2 regions of the Paenibacillus sp. EC2-1 genome follow, and region 2 is predicted to be linked to the other one. Evidence: a T-box and tRNA genes for the amino acid it is inferred to sense, from the RefSeq annotation. Region 2 holds a T-box; the other holds one or more tRNA genes.

Region 1 (6,445 bases), 360 kb from region 2:
CGGAAAAGGTGGATTGCCCTGTACATTCAGTTTTTCCTTGAAGTTTTCCAGAACATCTATAGCTTTTGTTGTGATTGTATTTTACTATCTGTCCATCTGCTGTCTTGTATTTATTAACAAATGTTGTAGTGGTGAGTCTAGATTTACAACAGCCGCATCTTGCCAAACCGATAAATAGAAGAGAACCTCTAGTGTTCATTTGATTATTATCGTCACTACTATAAACTTTGGGATTACGTTTCTTTCTGATTTCTTGAACTCTTTCCCAAACCTCAGTATTGATTATTACAAGATCAGGTAAAACAGGGGAGAAGGTTTGCGTGTCTACATTTCGATATCGCATAACTCCTTTGTATATTGGATTTTTTAATATTACATTTATTGTGGCTGCTCCCCATTTTATAGCCTTTTTGGCAGGAATGTTATTTTCATTTAGATACTTTGCAATTCTTAATTGTCCATAACCCTCATCATGAACTAATTCGTATATTTTTTTTACGACCAAAGCTTCTTCTATATCAACAACCAAATTAATTAATGACTTCCCTCTTTTATTGACATTTCCAGAGTCTACCCCCTTGTATCCATAGGGAATACTTCCTCCTCTAAATATACCATCCTCAACCATTTGAGTATGTTTTTCATTGACTCTTTCAGAGGTTTTCCTGCTTTCATTGCTTGACTGCCAAAACCTAAGATAATTCATCAGTCTATCGCTAATTTGTTCAATCTTTTGCTGTCCCTCTAGAACGGACCACATCTCAATACCTTGGTTTACAAACCATTCTAAAACATATGGAGTTTCATCTTCTATTCTTCCAAGCCGATCAAACATGAATACTAAAAGAACATCAAATAAACCTTTTTCTGCGTCTTGCCTAGCCTGTTGTATTACATCGCGATTTGCGATGGAGACTTTAAAACCAGAAACGCCCTTTTCCGTATATTCTTTAACTAATTTCCACCCATCTTGTTTCTCAATGAAACTTCTACAGGCTCTCTGTTGCATTGGAATTTCATCATCATCAAGCTGGCTTTTCATTGAAACGCGATATAAAGTAGCGACTCTTTTATTTAATTTATTTTTTTTGTCATTCACATTCACCATATCTTTTTTCTGTCCTTTCTTTAACATATTAAATATCTAGTTTTACATGTAAAAATCTTATACCCTAAATATTCCAATTACAAGAAGAGAATATAGAAGTTTTCAGATGAGGAATCGTCAAGAAAAAATTTCAGGAAAGACATTTGATGAGGTAAATGTAATAATTTAGTTTATATGTAATTTACACTTGTCAAATTTAAGGATTACATGTTATTATTACTTACGTTGTTGGACGGTAGCTCAGCGGGAGAGCACTGTCTTGACAGGGCAGGGGTCATGGGTTCGATCCCCATCCGTCCAATTTTAGAAAACGCCATTTTGTAGATTAAGTCTACAAAATGGCGTTTTCTACTTATTAATGATGCTAGTGTCAATTGTTTTCTCGTTATAAAATAAGAAGTTCCGGTTCACACTATGGAAAGCATGATTTTCCATAAGGAGTGAAGATAACATGTGCGTAAGTAAGCATCTTAGAGACGGTGTAATAAGGATTTGTACTATATTATTGTCTGTCCTCTTATTTAGCGGCTGCAGCATACCTTCAAGAAATGTGGAGCCTGAGAATATCAAGCCGATGACATCGCCAGTGATGATCCATGTGTATGAACGTTCAGTAGAGAAGGATGTATACTCATCTGATGGAAGACGTGGAGAAAAAATCATTCCAGAGCCTTCACTGGAGACGCAAGATCATTTACAAGACGTAGTACATTAATCAGCACAGGTAGAATGTATTATTTATAAAAACCGTCGACCATAAAGGGTTGACGGTTCTTGGTATGTTTCTTATTCCTCATCCCATTTTCGAGAATAGCCTTTTTTGATGGTATAGAACATGGGATAAATCAATATTACGGATATGATGATTGCCCAAAAAATCGTGCCTCCAATACCGATGCCCGACAGCCCCTTTCCAAATTAATCTAATTTGATTTTACTATACAAGAAAACTAAAGTTTTGTATAATAATTCAACTTGATCCGGCGAGATATGCAGGAAATTTTTTGATTGATGAGGTGTTTAATTATGGCAGCAGAGATCATAAATGTGACAACAATGGAACAGTTACGTGAAGCGCTGGATATTCGTATGGAAGTATTTGTACAGGAACAGAAGGTGCCAGCAGACTTAGAGATCGATGAGTATGACACGCTGGATGCTGATGCTTTTCATATACTTATTAAATATGATGGAGAGTATGCCGCTACAGGCAGGGTTACATATTACAACAAAGACTCTGCCAAAATGCAGCGTATCGCCGTACGCAAAGATTTTCGTTCCAAGGGACTCGGCCGGGTGCTGTTAATGGCTATGGAAACACAGGCGCGGGAACTGAAGCTTGTATATTCTGTATTGGATGCACAGTGTCAAGCAGAAGGTTTTTATAATAAACTTGGTTACGTTGCGATTTCGGATGAACCTTTCGATGATGCTGGTATTCCGCATGTGCGGATGAAAAAAGAACTATAAGATCTTATTGCATAATCTAAAGACCCCGAACTTGAAGTTCGGGGTCTTTTTACGCTTAATACTTCATTTATTACTTCATCTATGATGAAGAGTTAGTTAGAATATCGGCAAATTATCCAAGTTGTTATTAGGATCGCCATCCGCATTGGACCGTAGATGCATTTCATCATCTCGTCCTCGGAATACGTTTAGATTTTTAATTTCTTTGTTTTGGACCATTTGCTGAGCTGTTTTATAATCGACGACATTGCCTGTGTTTAGCTTTAATTGAATGATGTCACCATCACCATTTTTTCTTACGGCCACGACTTCTGCTTGTTGATCTTGGTTCATATTGTATCGCCTCCCGTACATAATATCCCCGAGGCAATTGGATTTCTATTCATTATTTCTTAAATTATATAGTTTCAAAGCTCATAAAGACGATGTTGTTCAAGGAATTTCATGACATGGGTTTGACCTAGGTAGTTCTGCATGTTGTCTCCGTAATGCATGAGATAAATCTGCTGCTGGATGTACTCAGGTAGGCTCAAAAGCTCCTGCAGTGTTGTGTGCACCTCACCTCGCCCTTCAAGCTGGCATTCATGCAAAATCACCTCACATCCGCGCTCATTTATTAATTGGGCGAGGAGTCCAGGGGTGAAGATCATATCCGCACTGTAGAAAATACGTTCATTAAAGTAAATGGAGTAACTATCTTTCCCGGGAATGTGCTGTGTGTGGATAAGCTCTGCTCGTATGCCAGGTGAGATGTCCACGGCAACTCCTGCTCTCAAAGGACGCACATCAAAAATATCTTCAAGACAGGTGATGTATCCTTCCTGGAACAATCCACCTCGTAAGGTGTTATCCCACAGAGGTGTCACGAGGGTCTCTGCTATATATAAAGGAAGTTTTCGATTGTACATCATTTTCAACTTGAATGCTAATTCCTCCAGTCCACCAACATGATCTGCATGAATGTGTGTGATCAGAACAGCATCAACGAATTCGAAAGAGCGGCCTAATTGATGCAGTGCCATAGGTGCTGTCACACCGCAATCCAGAAGAAGGGTGAAGCTTTTATCAAAGATAAGCGCGTTATTGTTATAGTATGTTTTTGCGAAGGCACTCCCAGTACCTAACATTTGTAATTGTAGCTTCAATGAACTCAACCTCCAGGTGATTAATATGTAAGGTAATAGGTATTAACTATATCTTAACGAATTCTATGTTTATTTACACCGGGTATTCATCAAAAAGTGTCATATAGAACCAAGGTACTAACCAGCGATGCTATAAGTAACAAAAAATTGCCAGGGAATTCAATTTTTTGCGCAACTTTGTTTTTTAGCTTGTAGTATAACCATATAACAACTAGAAAAAGTATACGGAGGTTTGTTTATATGAAATTAAAATGGAAAAAGGTAATGGCCTGCACTTTATTAATTTCGTTACTCGGTGGCAGCTCACTGCTGTTTGCAGATTCATTTAATGAACAAGTTCGAGTATGGATGAATGGCAAGGAATTGAGTGATGGCGGGTACTTAATTGATAACAAAACATATATCCCGGTTCGAGATATTGATGGCGCGGTGAATTGGGACAAAAAGAGCGGAAGAGTGGATGTTATTAAACCTAATGTACATATTTTTCTGTTTAAAGGAGATACTGCATTCGGAAATGTTAACCGGGGCAAGTTGAAATTCAATGTATTTAGCCAGATCGACACTTTAAATGCAGATATACATTCTGTGAAAGTGGCCATATCGGATCCCTCCGGAAAAGTGAAAGATATTCAAACCCAGGAAATGAAAAATAACAACAGTGACAATTTCTGGTTCCGAACGTATGACTTCACCTACGATTTCAATACAATCGGTAAATATTCCGTCGGTTTTTATATTAAAACTTCCGCTGATTCGGCTTTTGTGAAAGTGGCTGAGAAAGTAATCACTGTTCTCAAGTGAAGTAATAGCAATGGTAAATTGACCTAGTTATTCTTCCGTGTTACCATACGGAAGTATGATAATTTAACTGAAGTGAGGTATTTTTTAATGAGCGATCACAAACATGAACACGGAGCTGACTGTGGCTGCGGTCACGATCATGACCACGACCATGAACACGAAGAGTTCGTGCTTACATTGACGGACGAGCAAGGCAATGATGTAGAAATGGTACTCGTAGAGACATTTGATGTCGGCGAGAAATTGTACGCACTACTTCTTGAGCGTGAGAATCCAGGAGCAGATGGCGTCATTCTTCGTATGGAAGAAGAGAACGAGGAAATGGTTCTTTACAATATCGAAGATGAAGAAGAATGGAATGCAGTTGAAGCAGCTTATAACGAGCTTGTAGCAGCTCAAGAATAGTATTTGTTCAACAGCAAAGACCCCGGTGCGTCCACACTGGGGTCTTTGCTGTTTGGTCCCTATTTTTTAGAATATTGGATCTGCTTCAACGATTACTTTGACGTTCTGAATACTGCGATCTTCCGGTCCTTTAACAGGAAGTCCCACATCCACATGGTCTATAATATAATCGATATTATCCTGCGAGATTACCTCACCCGGCAGTAGGATGGGAATTCCTGGGGGATATACATAGATGAATTCAGCAATTATCCGTCCTGCAGATTCCTTAAACGGTACGACTTCCGTATCTCCATAAAAAGCATCTCTTGGAATCAAGGAAAGCTGAGGAATCTCTGGTATTTTTACGATAAGTTCATTAATCTCATTTACATTATTGTAAGTCTTGGACATATCACGTAGCGCAGTAAGCAGTATTTCAATGGACTCAGAAGTATCCCCTGGGGTAACCAAGCACAAGATATTGTACATATCGCTAAGCTCGACTTCAATATTGTAATGTTCACGTAGCCAGTTTTCCGTTTCATATCCGGTAATACCTAGATGGCGTACATGAATCGTTAATTTAGTAGGGTCATAACTGTATGCGGCCTCTCCGCCAAGGATGTCTTCACCAAAACAGTATAATCCTTCGATTTCGTTAATAGCAGCACGAGCATATTGTGCAAGCTCAATCGCTTTGGCAGCCATTTCACGACCGTTCACTGCTAAATTACGACGAGATGTATCAAGCGATGCTAATAAAATGTATGAGGTTGAGGTGGTTGTCAACATACTGATAATCGTCTGGATCCGGAAAGGATTAACATAACCATTCTTCGTATTCACATTAAGGACAGAGCTTTGAGTCATGGAACCACCCAGCTTATGGACACTCGTAGCAGCCATGTCGGCACCTGCTTGCATCGCTGACATCGGGAGGTCCTCATGGAAGTGTATCAGCACACCGTGCGCCTCATCAACCAATACAGGGACGTTAAAGCTATGGGCGAGGTCTACAATTTCTTTCAGATTAGCACTTACCCCGAAATAGGTAGGGTTAATGACGAGAACAGCTTTCGCATCAGGATGTCTTTTCAGAGCTTTACGCACAGAGCTAATCGTAATTCCGTGGTCGATTCCTATATTTGAGTCTTGTGCCGGCGATATAAATACAGGTTTAGCACCTGAATAAATAATGGCGGACATGACGGATTTATGAATATTCCGAGGAACGATAATTTTGTCCCCTGGAGAACAAACTGTCATGATCATGGTCATGATCGCTCCGCTTGTTCCTTGAACACTAAAAAAGGTGTAGTCAGCACCAAATGCATCGGCAGCAAGTTGCTGTGCTTCTGCAATAACACCCGTCGGTTGATGAAGGTCGTCCAATGGGGCAATATTAATTAAGTCTATTGAAAGTGCATTATCCCCTATGAATTCCCGGAATTCGGCATCTGTACCGAGTCCTTTCTTATGTCCCGGAATGTGAAACTGTACGGGATTCTTGGCCGCATGTTCTTTAAGCGCG
Region 2 (6,445 bases):
AAGGACACATCAGATTCGCGTTCATTTGAGTCATATGGGACATGCAATACTCGGAGATTCGCTGTATGGGGGATATTCAGTTAGCTTTGGCCGACAGGCTCTGCACGGAGCGAAGCTTAGCTTTTCCCATCCGTTCACTGGTGAAGTCATTCAGGTCGTTGCACCTTGGCCAGAGGATCTTCTTCAGCTGAAGGAAGAACAGGCGAGTAAGCTTTTTCGGAAATAGAGACCGTTTTTAAACGGTCTTTTTTCTTTTTTAGAGAATTGAGCCTTCATTTTGTATATGATGCCTGTAAAAAAGTCATGCTCCCCCAATTTCGGCATATAGATAAGTTGAGTGACAAAAATGGGGCTCATGCCGCGGAATAGTCCGCGGATAGTATATGCCGAAAGGAGGACATTCCCGTGTTCGACCAGTCCTACGGATTACGGTTTGATATTTATGAACGCATTATTTTATCGGAAGATCTGCCGGGAATTGAAGAGCTGGAAGAGGTTGAATTAATTCCTCATATTCAGGTGATCAGTCAGGAGGAACAGGCGACTCTTCGCGGTCATCTGCTCTTAGCAGGTCTGTATAAAGGCGACAGCGAAGCGGGTGAGTCCGAACCATTGGAGCATTGGATACCAGTTGAAATTACGGTTCCTATGAACAGAGTATCTTCGCTGGATGAAATTGCCGTGGAAATTGAAAATTTTGATGTTGATTTGTTGTCTACCCGAAGTTTGAATATTACCGGTGTTCTCTCGTTGAAAGGTATTCAAGCTGCTGTTCAAGGAACGAATGATCTTTCTTGGAACGATGAAGAAATTACGGTGGTACATGCTCCTGAAACTTATCCTGAACAACCCTTTGGTTATGACGGGGGAAATCGACAGCAAGTGGATGATCCGGCAGCATATCCATCCTATCCAACCTATCCATTCGTTCAAGGTCAGGATGTGTATGCTCAAGAGCAGATTTCGGGTTCTGATGGAGATAAGTCAATTAACGAGCGGTATGAGGACTCCCAAACGGGGCAATATCAAGAGAGACCTGGTTCTGGGTTTCAGTCTGAATACGATAGCCATGCGGAGTTCGCTAAGTTAGAAAGTGCTGATAGCGCGCCAAGAGAGCAGTTACATAGAGAGCAGGAATCGGAGCTGTTTATAACCGCTCAACCTGTAGAACAACCTGTGTCAGATCCTGTAGCTGCGCCACAGCCACAAAGTATAACGGATTCAAACCCTAATGTCTGGAACTTTGAACGCGTTGAAAAAGCGGATATTAGTGGGTATCCAGGTATCGCGGAAGATCGAGTTGAAGACACTGAACAGCCTATTGCGCATGATGAGACAGGGGAGTTATCCGAAGAGAAACTGGATATTACCGGTGTTCAAGAAACGGCATTTATTTCAGAAGATACTTCAGATCAGGAGGAACCTCCTTCAAAGCCAGAACTTAAAGTTGCTTTCAGCACCAAGAACAGCACTGTAGACAGTACGTCAGGCGTTGGATTTTCATCTCTGTTGAGTTCAAGCCGAACAGTTCAGGAGCAGCAAGAGATTGCAGCGCGTGATGTAGAGGAACCGATCGCAGAATCAGCGGAGCAGCTTACAGTTGAGGATGTTCAGTGGAAGTCTCTATTTCTTGGAAGCAGACAGGAAGAGAAACCATTTCGTAAAGTTCGATTATGTATCGTACAGCGTGAAGAGACGATTGACGTAATTGCGGAGAGATATCAATTGAGTCCTAGGGAGTTATTACTTTATAACCGTATGTCAGAACAAAGCGTTGAAGAAGGCCAGGTTCTTTATATTCCTTGATTTTCTTGGAAAACGTTTGATAACGGAAATAAGCAGGTAGGTCGCTTAAGGGTTACCCTTGAGCGGCCTATTTGCTTTTTTTAGTGCTTTGTGGTGATATATTGACTATCCACCCAGAGCAAGTTATAGTTGACTATAGTCAACTTAAACATATTGGAATACAATATGGTAATACTGTATATAGCATTTGCAAATTACAAACAACTGTGAACGGGAAGAGTAGGAAGAAATGGCCTTCAGAGAGCGGAATTGCAGCGCTGAGAGATTCCGCAGGAACCAATCTTGCGAAAAGTCGCCCCGGAGTTGCTTGCTTGAACTTCAGCTCATGATAATCATGAACGAAGATAGAGCATGCCGGCTGCAGCCGTTACCTGTGTAAAGTGTCGCAACACTTGGAGTTGCCTGGATTAAAGGCATTCTAGAACGAAGTGGTGCGAAACAAAGGTGGTACCGCGAGAGAACAACAGTCTTTCGTCCTTTGAGGACGAAAGGCTTTTTTTGTTTCTAATGAAAAAGTTCCAAGTAGTGCAAGCGGCTAAAATTATTCTGTATGGCAATGCTGACTAAGTAACGGAGGTACGAGATTATGGAGCAAAAGGAAAATCAAACCTCGGCACAAATGCCGACCACTTATGATCCGAAGGCAGCAGAACAAAAATGGTATACCTATTGGAAAGAAGGCGGTTATTTTAAAGCGGGTCAGCGTCCGGACGCCGAGCCTTATACGATTGTAATACCACCGCCAAATGTTACCGGTATGCTTCATATTGGTCATGCGTTGGATTTCACACTGCAAGATATCCTCATTCGTGTTAAGCGGATGCAGGGCTATGATGCACTTTGGCTTCCAGGCTCAGACCATGCGGGAATTGCTACCCAAACCAAGGTTGAGCAGAAACTGCGTGAGCAGGGAATTACTCGTTATGATCTGGGGCGTGAGAAGTTCCTGGAGAAAGTATGGGAATGGAAAGAGCAGTACGCGAATACGATTCGAGATCAATGGTCCAAAATGGGGCTTTCCCTCGACTATTCCAGAGAGCGGTTCACCCTGGATGAGGGACTGTCTAAAGCGGTTCGTGAAGTGTTCGTGAAGTTTTATGACAAAGGCCTTATCTACCGCGGTAAACGTATTATTAACTGGGATCCTGCAGCACGTACTGCATTATCTGATATCGAGGTTGAATATAAGGAAGTTCAGGGTCATTTGTACCATCTGACCTATCCGTTGAAAGATGGTAGCGGCAGTATTACCGTTGCGACTACTCGTCCAGAAACGATGCTCGGCGATACAGCTGTAGCTGTTCACCCAGCGGATGAAAGATATAAGGATATGATTGGTAAAACATTAATCCTGCCTATTATCGGACGTGAAATTCCAGTCATTGCAGATGAATATGTTGAGAAGGATTTTGGTAGTGGCGCTGTGAAAATCACACCTGCTCATGACCCGAATGACTTTGAAATGGGGCTTCGCCATGACCTGCCTCAAATTACGGTTATGGATGAAACAGGTACAATGAACAATCATGCTGGTAAGTATGAAGGAATGGATCGCAGTGATTGCCGTAAGCAAATCGTAGCGGATCTGAAAGAGTCTGGTGTACTTATTAAAATTGAAGATCACGTTCATCAGGTAGGTCATAGTGAGCGTAGCGGTGCTGTTGTTGAGCCGTATCTGTCAACGCAGTGGTTCGTTAAAATGCAGCCTTTGGCAGAAAGAGCGATTGAAGCTCAAAAGTCAGGTGAAGGTGTTAATTTTGTACCTGAACGCTTTGAGAAAACATACCTTCAGTGGATTGAGAATGTACGTGACTGGTGTATTTCACGTCAGCTTTGGTGGGGGCATCGTATCCCAGCTTGGTATTGTGAAGACTGCGGTGAAGTTCATGTAGCCCATAATGATGTTGAAGCTTGCTCCAAATGCGGAAGCAAGAACATGAAGCAAGACGAGGATGTACTGGATACTTGGTTCAGTTCTGCACTATGGCCGTTTTCGACTTTGGGATGGCCCGAAGATACAGAGGATCTCAAACGTTATTATCCGACCAGCGTTCTAGTTACGGGTTATGACATCATCTACTTCTGGGTAGCTCGTATGATATTCACGGCACTTGAATTTACAGATGAGAAGCCATTTAAAGACGTTCTTATGCACGGGCTGGTTCGTGATGCTGATGGTAAGAAGATGTCAAAATCACTTGGCAACGGTGTAGATCCGCTGGATGTTATTGAGAAGTATGGTACCGATGCTATGCGCTATATGATTTCAACAAGCAGCACACCAGGTCAAGACCTTCGTTTCCGCTGGGAACGGGTAGAGCAAGCACGGAATTTTGCTAACAAAATTTGGAACGCATCTCGCTTTGCGCTAATGAACCTTGAAGGCTTCAAACATAGCGATATCGACATCAGTGGAGATTTAGGAACTGCAGATCGTTGGATTCTTCACCGTCTGAACGAAACTTCACGCGATATTACGCGTCTAATTGATGCCTATGAATTTGGCGAAACAGGTCGACTGCTCTATAATTTCATCTGGGATGACTTGTGTGATTGGTATATCGAGTTTGCCAAGCTGTCGCTTTATGGCGAGGATCAAGCTGCGAAGAAGAAGACTCAGTCCGTTCTTGCGTACGTTCTCGATCAGACGATGCGTTTGATTCATCCTTTCATGCCGTTCATTTCGGAAGAAATTTGGCAACACTTGCCGCATGAGGGTGAGACGGTTATGCTCTCCTCTTGGCCGACCTACGATGCTTCGTTGGAGAATAAAGATGCTGTGGCTGAAATGAATTTGCTGATGGACGTGATTCGTGCTGTTCGTAATATCCGTGCTGAAGTAAATGTGCCGATGAGTAAGAAAATAGAGCTGATGCTCAGTGCAGCTGATGAGAACGTACTGGGTATCGTTGAACGTAATGCAGACTATATTCGCCGCTTCTGTAACACTTCAGAGTACCAAGCGGGCCTTGGCCTTGAGGCACCTGATAAAGCGATGACAGCTATTGTAACGGGAGTAGAACTTTATCTCCCACTGGCTGGTTTAATCGATATTGAACAGGAGATTGCTCGTCTTGAAAAGGAAGTTCAGCACTTAACCAGTGAGGTAGAGCGTGTAGAGAAGAAGCTGAGCAATCAAGGCTTTGTTTCCAAAGCTCCGGCTAAAGTGATTGAAGAAGAGCGCGCGAAACAGGCTGATTACTCTGAGAAGCGCAATAAGGTAATCGCTCGGATTGAAGAGCTAAGAGGCTAAGGAGAAGCTATCTAAATATTGACCTGAAGGTGAGAAGCATGGGGAACCATAATGGGGCTGCTGTTGAGCTAGCCCCTCTACAAAGCTACGAGGAAGCGGTTGATTGGATCAACGGGCTGATTCCATTTGGGATTCGGCCAGGTCTGGAACGTATTGAGAAATTGCTTGAGCAGCTTGGCAATCCTGAGCGGAGACTGAAGTTCATTCATGTAGCAGGCACGAATGGGAAAGGATCAACATGTGCATTCTTGACTGAAGTTCTTTTGCAGAGCGGCTATTCTGTAGGGACGTTCACTTCTCCGTACATTACGAAATTCACGAATCGGTTTCGCTTTAACGGGGAAGACATTCCTGAAGAAACATTACTTAAGCTGACGAATAGGCTCTATCCGCTCGTTCGGGAGATGGCGGAAACAGAGCTTGGTTCTCCAACGATGTTTGAGGTTTCTACAGCACTTGCTATTTTATATTATGCTGTGGATAGTGTTCCTGATGTCGTCGTTTGGGAAACGGGACTCGGTGGAAGAATGGACGTAACGAATGTGGTTCATCCTGTTGTTTCCGTAATCACGAATATTGGTATGGATCATACGGATATTTTGGGAGAGACGATTCCCGAGATCGCTTTTGAAAAGGCCGGTATTATTAAGCGAGGTGTACCCGTAGTCAGTACGGTAACTCAGCCAGAAGCTATTCAGGTCTTGAAGGAAGCGGCTGAACGTAACCGTGCGACACTGTATCTCGCAGGAGAGCAATTCTCTTATGAGCGTACGGGAGGCAATGAGGAAGGCCAGACATTTCATTTCAATGGTCCTTTCCGCAGCTTGGATATTGGGATTACCTTACAGGGAGATCACCAATGTGCAAATGCAGCCTGTGCCATGATGAGTCTTGAAGTACTTCGTCACTATATGGCCTTTGTGATCGAAGATGATAATCTTAAGAATGGATTTCACTCTACGCAGTGGGCAGGAAGACTAGAGCAGGTGAGCTCATCTCCTCGTATTGTTTTAGATGGAGCCCATAACCCAGAGGGTGCTGAAACCTTGGCCCTCAGCCTTCCAAAAATTTATAAACACCGTAAGCTAAACTTAATGATGGGAATGCTCTCAAATAAGCATCATGAGACGTATTTGAAGCATATACTGCCTATAGTGGATACGCTTATCCTGACAGAACCGGATTTCCGGAGAAAAATGGACGCCAAGGCGTTAGGAGACATCGTAGAGCAGTTACGGGAGAAATACGCCAAACCATCGCTGCAAATCATCATAGAGCAAGACTGGAAAAACGCACTTGAAATGTTGAAATCACGGACGGAAGCGGAGGATCTTGGGGTGGTGTCTGGTACGTTGTATCTGATTGCCGACGTGCGTTCCAACCTCC

The links. The T-box of region 2 lies ahead of ACK8P5_RS06500 (valine--tRNA ligase). A T-box ahead of a tRNA ligase gene usually reads a tRNA of that ligase, here a tRNA-Val.
Region 1: it has a tRNA-Val gene. The T-box ahead of ACK8P5_RS06500 (valine--tRNA ligase) is inferred to sense a tRNA for this amino acid. The anticodon was not compared.

What each region holds. Positions count from the first base shown of each region.
Region 1 covers NZ_CP186006.1:1,749,768-1,756,212, forward strand. Annotated here, with positions in the region: gene ACK8P5_RS08120 (recombinase family protein) at 1-1,135, opposite strand, end outside; tRNA gene ACK8P5_RS08125 (tRNA-Val) at 1,338-1,409, shown strand; gene ACK8P5_RS08130 (hypothetical protein) at 1,560-1,823, shown strand; gene ACK8P5_RS08135 (GNAT family N-acetyltransferase) at 2,135-2,578, shown strand; gene ACK8P5_RS08140 (DUF3892 domain-containing protein) at 2,675-2,911, opposite strand; gene ACK8P5_RS08145 (MBL fold metallo-hydrolase) at 2,986-3,723, opposite strand; gene ACK8P5_RS08150 (copper amine oxidase) at 3,964-4,527, shown strand; gene ACK8P5_RS08155 (DUF1292 domain-containing protein) at 4,615-4,932, shown strand; gene ACK8P5_RS08160 (aminotransferase class I/II-fold pyridoxal phosphate-dependent enzyme) at 4,999-6,445, opposite strand, start outside.
Region 2 covers NZ_CP186006.1:1,393,268-1,399,712, forward strand. Annotated here, with positions in the region: gene ACK8P5_RS06490 (RluA family pseudouridine synthase) at 1-226, shown strand, start outside; gene ACK8P5_RS06495 (LysM peptidoglycan-binding domain-containing protein) at 406-1,806, shown strand; T-box leader at 2,004-2,288, shown strand; gene ACK8P5_RS06500 (valine--tRNA ligase) at 2,393-5,059, shown strand; gene ACK8P5_RS06505 (bifunctional folylpolyglutamate synthase/dihydrofolate synthase) at 5,098-6,445, shown strand, end outside.